DNA from 2 places in the Shewanella sp. Choline-02u-19 genome. Region 1 is predicted to be linked to the other one. Evidence: predicted binding sites of a transcription regulator. Region 1 holds the regulator's gene; the other holds the start of a gene.

Region 1 (6,375 bases):
ATGGATTTACCCATTCCAGTTTCTAACATGAGTAAGCCTAGTACACTTACCGCTGAAGCTTGCTTTTCACCTTGAATAATAGTGATTTGGGCATCAAATTCTGAGGCTAAAACCACCAATTTTGTTGCCGCTCTGGCATGTAGCCCGAGCTTATTGCAGATGGTGACTTGCCGTTCAATCGTTGGCATTTTTTAACTCTCTATGGCTAGAAGTGACTTTATGTCGGCCTTTTTTGAAGTGTTCAGCGAGTCGTTCTGTGACATAAACAGAGCGATGCTGGCCACCAGTACAACCAATAGCGATAGTGAGGTAGCTGCGGTTGTTACGTTCTAAATCGGGTAACCAAGTCTCCAATAAATTCTCGATCTGCCAGATAAACTTATTGACTGTAGGGTGCAGATTTAAAAACTCTTGCACGGGTTTATCGAGCCCTGTCATGGGTCTGAGATCCGGCTCCCAATGTGGATTTGGAAGAAATCGAACGTCAAACATAAAATCAGCTTCAGTTGGCATGCCATGTTTAAACCCAAAAGACTCAAACTTGATCATCAACTCTTTATCGACGTTGCCTAATAAGATCTCACGTACTTGGTCATTGAGATCGTAAATATTGAGGGTAGAAGTATCAATATAATGGTCAACGATCTTAGCGAGCGGTTCCAACTGGCGCCCTTCAAGCTGAATTGCTTCTTTTAATGAAATGTTTGCATGAGACAAAGGGTGCAGACGACGAGTTTCGTTGTAGCGCTTGAGGAGCACTTCATCGCTAGAGTTTAAAAAGAAGCTCAATAACTCCACGCCTTCTGGCAAATTGGTCAGATGCTTAATCCATTCGTTCTCTTTTTCTGGCATGTTGCGGATATCAACACTAATAGCGACTAACTCTGAGTTACCAGAAAGTTGTTCAAGCAGGGTGCCCATCATTGGCAATGGTAGATTATCGACACAATAATAGCCGAGATCTTCTAGCATTCTTAACAGTACTGATTTGCCTGAGCCGGAACGACCAGAGACTAGAACGAGTTTCATCTTTTCACTACCTAATAAAAGTTAGAATTAATGTTTTATAAATGTATACGGGGTGTACAAGATTATAGATTAACTTTTTTCTGGCTTAAAGCAATAGCTTAGGCTAGTTGGTAATAATAAATAATATTGCTGTAATAAATGCCTAGGTCGTTAAATCTTACTGCTTGTATATCGGTAATCTCTAGCGACTTACGGACTTGAGTCCGTCGAGATAGTTGCACTTTTAGGTTTGTTTTTACCGCAGTTTATACATTATTTTGGCGAGGTGGGACGATACGGAGGCAATGCAGTTTAATTATTCTCCACAAATAGCCTATAACACGGCAACAATAGCTTAGGAACACTGGTTTAAGTGTTTCTAAGCTATTCCTACAAGAGTGTGTAAGCGTTTCTCTTTGCTCATGTCTTATACTTCTTGAACATCAAAAAATACGTAAAAACTAAGCTCGACAGATCAGAGACCTCTCACTATTGAGTGATTAAGTCGTATAACTCAGATTCACTCTTACTTTTTCTCAACTGCTTCACGATCGCTTTGTCGTTAAGCTTTTCTGCCATTGAAGACAGCGTCGCGAGATGTTGCTCACATTGATCTGCGGGCACTAACAGGGCAAATAATATATCAACCGGTTGCTTATCTATCGAGTCAAAAGATATCGGTGTTTCACATTTGATTAATATGCCCAATGGATGGTCAATATTAGCCAATCTCCCGTGAGGGATTGCTATACCGTTGCCTATACCTGTGCTACCCATTTTTTCGCGAGCCAACAGGCTTTCGAAAATCTCTTGTGAAGAAAGGGTAGGGTACTGGGCAGCGGCAATATCGCTGATGAGTTCCAGTACTTTTTTCTTACTGCCCGGAGTGGCACAGGTAGTGCATTCCGGCTGCAGGATGGTACATAGTTCCATCGTTAGTGTTTGGTCAGCTTCTCTTTGTGTTTAATAACCTGACGATCTAATTTGTCGATCAGGGAGTCGATTGCGGCGTACATGTCCGCATGTTCCGAAGTGGCAAAAACTTCACCTTTTTTCAGGTGAATTCGTGCTTCGGCAATCTGTTGCATTTTTTCAACATTCAATATGACGTGCACATTATTGATCTGATCGAAATGACGTTCAAGCTTTGTAAATTTTTCTTCAACATAACTGCGCAGTGACGCAGTGATTTCAATGTGATGCCCAGTAAGGTTAATTTGCATAGAAAGATTCCTCCAAGTGTATAATTTTAGTTATAAACTCTTGCGTTGGTTTGAGGGCGGGATCATCATTGCTTCGCGGTATTTCGCGATGGTACGTCGAGCAACTTTAATCCCCTGTTCTGCCAACAGTTGCGCCATTTTGCTATCGCTTAATGGTTTCTGTTGGTTTTCAGCTGCGACTAACTTCTTAATAAACGCTCTAATTGCTGTTGATGAGCACTCTCCACCGTCGTCGGTTCCGACATGACTAGAGAAGAAATACTTTAACTCGAAAATACCTCTAGGGGTATGCATATACTTTTGTGTGGTCACCCTTGAGATAGTGGATTCATGCATCTCTACGGCTTCAGCAATGTCGTTGAGTACCATAGGTTTCATGGCTTCATCACCATATTCGAAAAATCCCTGTTGGAACTTCACAATACAGTTGGAGACTTTTAGGAGGGTCTCATTACGACTCTCAATGCTTTTAATAAACCATTTAGCTTCTTGTAAGTGACTACGAATAAATTGGCCATCTGCTTGATTTTTTTGGCTACGAGCCATCGAAGCATAGTGTTGATTGACGTTGATTTTTGGCATGTAGTCGGGGTTGAGTTCAACCACCCAACGGCCTTTCTTTTTTGTCACTGAAACGTCGGGGATCACATATTCGTCTTTACTTCGCGTGACTGCCAGGCCCGGTCTTGGGTTCAAGGTTTGAATAAGCGTGATAGCATCACGCAGGTCATCCTCTTTGAGCTTAGTCTTACGCATCAATTGCCTAAAATCACGTCCAGCAATCAAATCTAAGTAATCTTTAATGAGCAGGCGAGCATTGTCTATATGGGGTGTTGTTTCTGCATATTGAGCTAATTGGATAAGCAGACATTCACTGAGATCTCTGGCTGCGACGCCGATAGGGTCGAAATGCTGCACGCGTTTGAGTACGGCTTCCACTTCGTCTATCTCGATCTCTGGATCGCCCATTGCTTCAAGAATATCTTCACAATTCTGAGTAAGGTAACCTCGCTCATCAACCGCATCAATAATGGCGGTGGCAATCGCTAGGTCATTATCAGAAAAAGGCGTTAGATTTTTCTGCCATTCAAGATGTTCGTATAAACCTTCAGTGGTTTCGCCTTGGAATGGCATATCATCATCGCGCATTCCGCCGGAGCTTGAATTCGAAGACACGGTATAGACTTCATCCCAAGTAGTATCCATTGGGAGTTCATCTGGCATTGAATCTTGCGTTAATGCATCAGAGGTGTCTACCGCAGCGCTATCCTGCTGTGGATCAACATCTGTGTTACTGCTGTATTCATTGTCGCTATCCGACTCTGAATAGCTGTCAGAGTCACTGGTGGTTCTATCTTCGTTGCTGATAGGCTCGCCATCGGATTGCTCTTCATCTAATTCAAGCAGTGGATTAGAGTCTAATGCTTGCTGGATCTCTTGCTGCAGCTCTAAAGAGGACAATTGCAAAAGGCGAATAGCCTGCTGTAATTGTGGAGTCATAGTTAGCTGCTGACCCATTTTGAGCTGGAGTGACGCTTTCATCTTACCGCTATTCCCTACACTGTAATTAAACGTTGAAGCTCGGTGATTTGACGAAGAGAGCTTAAAGAGTCAACACTTTGATTGTATTCATATACTTAGCTAATGCTATACAATTAAACCCGCATACTGTGGGTTAACTATAGCCTGAATTGTTCACCTAAGTACACTGCTCGAACCTGCTGATTATCTAATATCTCGGCAGGTGTGCCTTCTGCAATCAAATTTCCGTGACTTACGATATAGGCATGTTCACAAACGTCCAATGTTTCACGCACATTGTGGTCTGTGATCAACACCCCTAAGCCACGGCTTTTTAACTGTTCAATAATCTTTTTAATATCGATAACCGATATTGGATCAACGCCGGCAAAAGGTTCATCGAGTAGAATAAACTTTGGGTTGGCTGCCAGTGCTCGAGCGATTTCAACTCTGCGGCGTTCACCACCTGATAACGCCATGCCTTGGCTATCGCGGATATGGGTGATGTGAAACTCTTCGAGTAGGTGTTCAAGTTGCTCTTCACGCTGCTCGTTATTGATATCTTTGCGAGTCTGTAATACTGCCATGATATTGTCACGCACTGAGAGCTTTCTAAAGATGCTTGCCTCTTGTGGCAAGTAGCCAATGCCTTTACGTGCTCGGAGATGCATTGGGTCTAAGGTTAAATCATCGTCATCGATTAAGATCTGACCCTTGTCGCTCTGAACTAAACCAACAACCATATAAAATGTTGTGGTTTTACCTGCACCATTAGGACCCAATAACCCAACAATTTGCCCTGTTTTGACCGTTAAACTCACATCTTGAACAACGGCTCGGCTCTTATAACTTTTCGCTAAATTGCGTACGGTCAGCGTTTTTTGGGTCATTGCTGTTCCTGCTTTTTAATGGGTGCGGCTGGGGTTTCAGGCGTCTCTTCTTGATAAGCTTCAGGCTGAATGATAGTGATCACGCGATCATTACCTTTACCTGTACTTTCTGCGACTAATTTTTGTAGTCCGATATTGTACTTGATGCGGTTACCCGTGACTTGGCTGCCCTCTTGCTCCAAGGTTGCATTACCTAACAAGGTTAAGGTTCTTGTTGCCAACTCATAACGGATCTCTTTCGCACTTGCCATCGCCGGGCGGCCATCTTCCATCATTTGGGTATATGTCGCAGGATTACCCGTAGCCACGAGTATTTTTCCTGAGCTCGCTTCTTTGGAGAACACCCGTAATTCATCAGCCTTCATTTTAATTGAACCCTGAGTCACTTCTACAGGACCAAAAAAGATCACCTGATTATTTTTTATATCAGCTTCTTGGCTGGCAGCAGCAATTTTAACTTCTTGCTTTAAGTCATCGACTTGCGCGTAGCTACTAATGCTAAGCAGACACAACAGACCTGCAAGTATTGATTGATTGTATTTCATAACTTCCTTCTACTCCGCTATTGGGTTGCTAGCATGAGTGAGTATATTTGTTTTTTGAATCGCTTACTTAACATCGTAGATCCCTTCGACTTGACTGATCAACTTTACACTTTGGGCGTTAAGATCAGCATAAAGGCCTGTTCCCTGAATCACAAACTCATTACCAGTGACGTAAATGATTTCATCAGAGGTCATAACCATCGTCTCTAGATCAAGCTCTAAATAGGAGGTAGACAATGTTTGGATCGGCTCTTCTGGACTAATAGAATCGATAATAACATTGTTTTCCAATGAGACCTTACCGGTTAAATTGTTATGGGTTCCTTTAGCCGCGGTTAAACGCCATTGGGCTTGACCATCATCGGGATAGATCAAATAAACCGGGTCAGTGAAGTAAGTCATACTGGCTTCTTCAAAGTGTTCCATGTGCTTGGCGGTGACTTTGCTATTAATGAGACCCGCTTCATTGTATTCAGTGCTGCGCATATCATTGATGATGTAGTTAGGGCGTTCGCTTATATCAATGTCTAACGTTTGGTCGCTTTTTTTAGACTGCACTTGCCAATAAAGGATCAGTGCGGTGCCAAATAAAGCGATAATCGCTAGGGTGACGCGATTCATATGCTCATCCCGTGAGCCGACTCAAACTTACCTTGGCTAAGTAATAACAAGTCTGTGAGCTCTCTAAGGGCGCCATGACCACCATTAATATGAGTTGTCATTAAAGCATGTTGCTTCACGTAAGGGTGGCCATCAGCGACGCAAACCGATAAACCGACCTCTTTCATCACCGGCAAGTCGACCATATCATCACCTATATAGGCAACTTCATTTGGATTGACATTGTAAAGTGCTAATAACTCATTGTAGGGGCTTAACTTGTTATCAACGCCTTGATAAATATGAGTGACGCCGAGTGCTGTCATTCTATCTTCGACAATTTTTGATTTTCGACCAGTAATAATCGCCACGTTAATGCCGCTAGAAAGAACAGAGCGAACACCGTAACCATCTCGAGTGTGGAATGTTTTAAGCTCTTCGCCGGAGTTGCTCATATAGACTAGGCCATCGGAAAATACGCCATCTACATCGCAAATAAGCAGTTTGATTTTGCTGGCGGCTTGCCAAACATCATCGCTAATCGGGCCATAGAATCCCTGTTTAGACATGTTAAATAACTCCTGCTTT
Region 2 (6,375 bases), 2.6 Mb from region 1:
GCCGCTTGGTCGGGCTCAAGATAAGACAACACAATCGTTTGAATTTGTGGGTGCTCATTTTGGATAATGGTCGCGACTTGACGCGCGTCCATCCACTTAAGTGAATCGAGACCTTTAGCCCCACTGCCCATAATAATCTGTTCGATAAGATTGCCGGCTTTATCTTCGCCAAGCGCAGCAGTAAGCGCCTTACGCACAAACTCTTCACTGTTAAAACCGATAGAAGAGTACTTTTGGATGTCATCCAAGAATAGCTTATGCACGCCAATGACTTTCTCTTGTCCAAAATCTTGCATGGCTGCCATTGCCATACCCACCTTTTGTACCTGCTTAGGCTCAAGGTGTTTCAAAATAGAAGCTGCATCACTTTCACTTAGGCTCAGGAGCAATATGGCCGTTTTTTCAACACCCGTTAAATCTTGAGCTTTAAAACCTGCAGCAGGCGCAACGGTTTTGCCCTCTACACCAATATTATTTGTCATCTTCTAATAACCAATTTTTCACGACTTGAGTCGATAGTTCAGGTTCATTCGCGACAATGGCGCGGATGGCTTTAATCATGTCATCATCTTTATGCAGATCGGGGATTAAAATCGACCCATCATCGGCATAACTGTATTCAGCTTCGGGTCGCTCGAGCATGCCTAATGTGTCTGCGGCATACTGATCTTCAATCTCAGCAAGCTCATCACCCACCTTTGGCTCGTCAAGCATTTTGGCGCTATCAGGGTAAACAATACGTTTAAGCATCGGGCTGATAACAAACACCACAATAACCAGCGCAACTAAAGTACCCAAGCCCAACTTCACTCCACGCCAGAACCAAGGTTGTTCCCAAACTTCAACTGCTGGAGCATCTTCAATGAGTTGGTCCATAAACGGTACGGTAACCACTTCAATCATGTCGCCACGTTGAGTATTAAACCCTACAGCACCTTCAAGCAAGCGACGAATGTTAGCCAATTCTTGCTCGGTGCGTGGCACTCTGGTCACACTGCCGTCTTCGGCAACTGGGGCGTTTTTAAAATCAACGGCAACCGACACACTCACACGTCTTAACGTGCCTACTTGTTGGCGGGTATGGCTAATCGTTTCATTGAGTTCATAGTTTCTGGTGGCTTCTTTATGGTTGCTACCAGATCTAACCGAGGTCGATTCGCTAGCAACTTCTTGTGGGATATCCGCGTTCATTGGCGGTTGGTTAGACAGCGCCCCTGGAATACCGCCACTGGTGTTACCATTTGAATTATTTTCCACCACCATTTCACTGCGCAGTGCGGGTAAATCGGGGTTGTAGCGCTTAGCGGTTTGTTCTACGGCGGTAAAGTCCATGCTAACGTCCACTTGAGAAGTAAAGTTCTCAGGCCCCAAGATTGGCATCAAAATAGACTCAACCTTGTTACGATACTCAGACTCTTTTTGCTGAACAATTTCGAGTTCGCGGCGCGCAATAGCCGATACGCCATCTTGACTGCCGGAATTAAGCAAGCGACCGTTTGCGTCTGTCACAGTGACTTTATTCGGTTCTAAGTTGTGTACCGCTGACGCCACAATATCGACAATAGAGTCGACCTCTTCTTGGCCAAGGCCGCCACGTCGGGTACTCACTACCACTGTCGCACTCGGCTTTGAGCGATTGCGAGCAAATACGTTTTCTTTTGGTAAGGCTAAGATAACTTTAGCGCGGCTAACACTTTTTAACTCTTCGATGGTTCTTGCAAGGTTTTGTTCTTGGCTATGTTTAAGGCGGGCTTGTTCCATTCGCTGGCTCACGCCAAACCCACTGTCTTTACTTAAATAGTCGTCATTTGTAGCGGCTTGATCTAAACCTGCGCGGCTTAGCATCATCTTCACATCTTGATATTTGTCTTCTGGGATCTTAACCACATCACCTTGGATCTGGTATGGGATTTTATTCTTATCAAGTTCATCGAGTACTTGTACCATCTCCTGGGTATTCATTTGCCCCAAAGGACGATATTCAGGCTCTTGCGCCCAAATCATCACAAAAACAGCCAATGCCAAACAGATCGCTAATGCCAAGATCATGGTCACTTGGCGTAACATATCGATATTACCAATAGAGCCCATCACACCAGATTTATGTTCCTCTTGAACGCCACCTGATTGTCCACTGGTTGCGACATTTGAACCTGTTCCTACGACCATTTCTGTACTCACAATTGCTACCTGCTGTTAGTTTAGGCCTAAACAGGCATACTCATAATGTCTTTATAAGCTTGTACCAGCTTATTTCTTACTTGCACTGTTGCCTCAAAAGCAACGCTAGATTTCTCACGCGCAATCACGGTATCAGATAATGTCACTGTGGTGTCGCCCATATCAAGGCGAGTGGCCAAATTACCTGCATTCGATTGAAGTTCGCTCACATTTCCAACAGCTTGAGAAAGAAGTTGCCCAAAATCAGCGCCAGAAGTGTTATTCACTTGGCGAGCAATACCTGTTTGGATCCCAGGTGAGCCAATTTGGCCGTTAAGTGACTGCATCTCTTGCAGTAAAGAATTAGCGCCGATTTGCATTACTATCTCCCAATGTCGTTTTCTTGACGAAAAACTTATATTGAACTAGATAAAGCAGTAATCGTGCCAGTATTTAAATTAACGGTGAAAAACGGATAGAGCTAAGACGGGACAAGCAAAGACGGACGCTTCGCTTACGGGAAAAGCAGGAAAAGCAGGAAAAGCAGGAAAAGCTTAAAACAAAAAGCAGCCAAGATTCAAACGAAATACCTCTAGGTATCCAACAAAGTTCTTCATCTCTGCTTAAATCGTCTCAGCTCGAACCATCTCAGCACTACCCGACTTTAAATCGGCTCTTAACCGATTCTCATCGTCTCAGCTTGAACCGTCTCAGCCCTATCCGGCTTCTATCCGGCTCTTAACCGATTCTCATCGTCTCAGCTTGAACCGTCTCAGCCCTATCCGGCTTCTATCCGGCTTCAAACCGGCTCTTAACCGATTCTCATCGTCTCAGCCCTATCCGGCTTCAAACCGGCTTCTATCCGGCTCTTAACCAGCTCTTAACCGATTCTCACCGTCTCTGCTTGAACCCGCTATTAAGCCGGTATTTGAATCCCGGAGTCGCGCATTTTGGCCATTTTATAACGTAAAGTTCGAGCACTGATCCCCAGTTTTTCGGCGACGGCTTTACGGCTGCCATTACACTGAGTCAAGGTTTCTAGAATTATCACATGTTCTTGTGCTTTAAGTTCAGTCCCTAAACCGTCAAGCTCAGTGGGCTTTTCCTCTTCGACAGGAAATGACTCTGCGTTAAGTGAAATATCGCAATTATCGATAATAATATCAGCGAGGGTTATTTCGTTAGAAATATTTAAAATCAGCGCACGTTGTACCACATTGTCGAGTTCGCGCACATTGCCTGGCCAACGATGAGTTAACAACCTCCGCGACGCACATTCAGCCAATACCGGTACTTCGGTTTTATTCATCGCTAAAGAGTGACGATTAATAAGGTGTCTTGCTAAGGGTAAAATATCCGCGGGACGTTGATTTAGCGCTGGCCAAGTTAGCGGAAAGACATTGATCCGATAATAAAGATCTTCTCTAAACTCTCCCGATGCCGCCAACGCTTTTAAATCACGGTTTGAGGTCGCCAATACTCGTACGTCTAGCTTAATGGTCTTACGGCCACCGAGTCGCTCCACTTCACGCTCTTGCAGCACTCGCAGTAACTTAGCTTGCAAGCCCACTTCCATCTCTGAAATTTCATCAAGCAGTAGCGTGCCGCCTTGTGCTTGCTCAAATTTACCTGGGCAGGCTTGATAAGCCCCCGTAAACGCACCTTTTTCATAACCAAAAAGCGTTGCTTCAAGCATGTTCTCAGGAATTGCGGCGCAGTTTATCGCGACAAAAGCCCCTGTAGAGCGATTGCTGTGCTGATGAATATAACGCGCCAAGACCTCTTTACCACTGCCACTTGGGCCCATGATCATCACTGATGCATCTGATGCTGCCACTCGCTGAGCCAGAGATAGCAGGGCTAAACTCTTTTCGTCTGCGACAACGGGTGTGCCCTCTGTCGATTTAGCGGGCAAGTATCTTGATACTTGGTTAAGCAGCACTTCGGGTGAAAAAGGTTTAGCCAGATAATCGACGGCGCCTAACTTCATCGCATTGACCGCGTTATCAATCGTTGCGTAAGCCGTCATCAATAACATGGGCACTTTAGGGTGATTATGCTGCAGGTAATTAAGCAAGCCTAAGCCGCCAATCCCTTCCATTTGCACATCGCTTATCACCATATCAAATGAGTCACTTTTTAATGCCAAAATGCCGGCTTCAGCCGATTCAACATCGACGCATTCATATTGCGCTAGCATCAGCGTGTCTAATAGAGCTTCTCGTAATGAAGCATCATCTTCAACTAACAGTAATTTACCTTCAGACATGCCCTTAAGCTCCTACGACTGATTCAGTGATATTGGCTTTAGCCACTAAAGGGAATTTAAGCGAGGCGGTACAGCCTTCACCAACATGACAACTCAACTGCATCATGCCACCATGATTATTCACCACTGATTGCACCACTGCCAACCCAAGCCCCGTGCCTTGTGGCTTAGTGGTAAAGAAGGGTTCAAGCACTTGTTGCTGCATATCGGCATCTAACCCTTTACCGTTATCGATCACATCAACATGCAGTGCTGTGGCCGTATCGTAGGCCTTTATCTCTATCTTGGTCGCGCCAGCTTCAATGCTGTTCACCACCAGATTATTTATCGCAGAACTTAACGCTGAGTCATTTGCGCGAATGCCCTGTGTCGAATGATTGATAAAATCCAGCTGGCAGCCTTTTTGCGCCGAGATCGGTTGGCAGTTATTCAATACGCTATCAATCACCTCTTCAATAGAGACAATCACGTCCAGCTCCTGCTTGCGGCCTTTTGCCATTAGCAGCATATCGTTAACTTGGTGCTCTAACTCGTTGAGTCTATCGACCAGCTTTCCCTGAAAGCGCTTTCTTGCGGTATCGGAAATTTTAGGGTTGGCAAGATTAGAGGCATACAACAAGGCGGCACTCAATGGCGTACGCACTTGGTGTGCCAGTGTAGCCACCATTTTGCCTAATGCTGACAACCTTTGTAGATGTGACAAATTCTTTTGCAATAAACGTGTTTCAGTCAAATCAGTTAACACGATAAGCTGACCTGGTTCTGGCGTTAATGGCGTAATTGCCAGTTTAACGCGGCGCCCATTACGCAGTGACACTTCATGACCATCATCATCTTTAGGTGAGAAAGCCTGATTGATCACTTTAAACCAGCGTAGCCCTTCTAATGGACCGCCAAGCAACTCAATGGCTACCGGATTTGCGTCTGTCACAATACCATCACCATTGATGATCACTACGCCAGATGGCATCGCCTGCAGAATATGATCCATACGATTGGACATATTTGCGGCTTGCTGAACGTCGACCTGTTGTGGACGATAGCTTGTTAGTGCATCAAATTGTGGCTGAGGGACTGCGGACATTATAACTCCGTCAAAAAAACTGCATTTGATGGGGTGAAGCAGGTTTTGTGCCAACTTGGAAAGGAACGAGGAAAGCAGAATAAAGCTAAGACGAAACAAGCTAAGACGAACGGCCTTCGGCCTTACGGTTAAAAAACGAATAGAACTAAGACGGAACAAGCAAAGACGGACGCTTCGCTTACTGTAAAGCGGGGAGAAAGCTAAGACGAACGCTTCGCTTACGAGAACAGCAGGAAAAGATTAAAGCAAAAAAACAAAAAAAGCCAGAAGCTATGCTTCTGGCTTTCTAATTTTAAATCGGTGCATACAATTAGCGTGGCTTTAATCGTCTTGGCTTCACTGTCGCTTGTACCATCTCTGCACTATCCGGCTTTAAACCGGCTCTTAACCGATTATCACCATCTCAGCACTATCCAGCTCTAAACCGGCTCTTAACCGATTATCACCATCTCAGCACTATCCAGCTTTAAATCGGCTCTTAACTGATTTCCACCATCTCAGCACTATCCAGCTTTAAACCGGCTCTTAACCGATTTTCACCGTCTCAGCTTGTACCATCTCTGCACTATCCGGCACTATCCGGCTTTTAATCTTTACCTAAACCGTATTTACGCATCTTCTCAACGAGCGTTGTACGGCGAATACCGAGCATTTCAGCAGCGCGGGCAACCACATTATCTTGCTGATCTAATGCTTGTCTAATCATGTCGATTTCAAGCTCTGCCAGCAGATCTTTTAGGTTAACCCCTTCAGGAGGCAGCTCACTTGGGAAACGAGACTCTGGTATATCAATAGGCTCGTCATCATTAAAGATAGAGGCTAGGGCATCACGCTCAAGTTCCTCTTCACTAACTTCTATACA

What was found. The regulator sigma-54, encoded in region 1, starts transcription at its own class of promoters, with help from an activator protein. The targets are predictions, from matches to a motif close to GTTGGCACGNNNNTNGNNT.
Region 2: the regulator sigma-54 is predicted to act here: its motif matches at 2,593-2,611, upstream of fliE (flagellar hook-basal body complex protein FliE).

Annotation. Positions count from the first base shown of each region.
Region 1 covers NZ_PJBE01000013.1:3,105,672-3,112,046, reverse strand. The annotation lists gene CXF83_RS20285 (HPr family phosphocarrier protein) at 1-188, opposite strand, end outside; gene rapZ (RNase adapter RapZ) at 175-1,029, opposite strand; gene ptsN (PTS IIA-like nitrogen regulatory protein PtsN) at 1,498-1,941, opposite strand; gene hpf (ribosome hibernation promoting factor) at 1,944-2,231, opposite strand; gene CXF83_RS20265 (RNA polymerase factor sigma-54) at 2,262-3,773, opposite strand; gene lptB (LPS export ABC transporter ATP-binding protein) at 3,911-4,642, opposite strand; gene lptA (lipopolysaccharide transport periplasmic protein LptA) at 4,639-5,187, opposite strand; gene lptC (LPS export ABC transporter periplasmic protein LptC) at 5,251-5,808, opposite strand; gene kdsC (3-deoxy-manno-octulosonate-8-phosphatase KdsC) at 5,805-6,356, opposite strand; gene CXF83_RS20240 (KpsF/GutQ family sugar-phosphate isomerase) at 6,358-6,375, opposite strand, start outside.
Region 2 covers NZ_PJBE01000013.1:528,123-534,497, reverse strand. The annotation lists gene fliG (flagellar motor switch protein FliG) at 1-482, opposite strand, end outside; gene fliF (flagellar basal-body MS-ring/collar protein FliF) at 472-2,169, opposite strand; gene fliE (flagellar hook-basal body complex protein FliE) at 2,208-2,540, opposite strand; gene CXF83_RS09005 (sigma-54-dependent transcriptional regulator) at 3,077-4,429, opposite strand; gene CXF83_RS09000 (sensor histidine kinase) at 4,434-5,513, opposite strand; gene CXF83_RS08995 (sigma-54 dependent transcriptional regulator) at 6,100-6,375, opposite strand, start outside.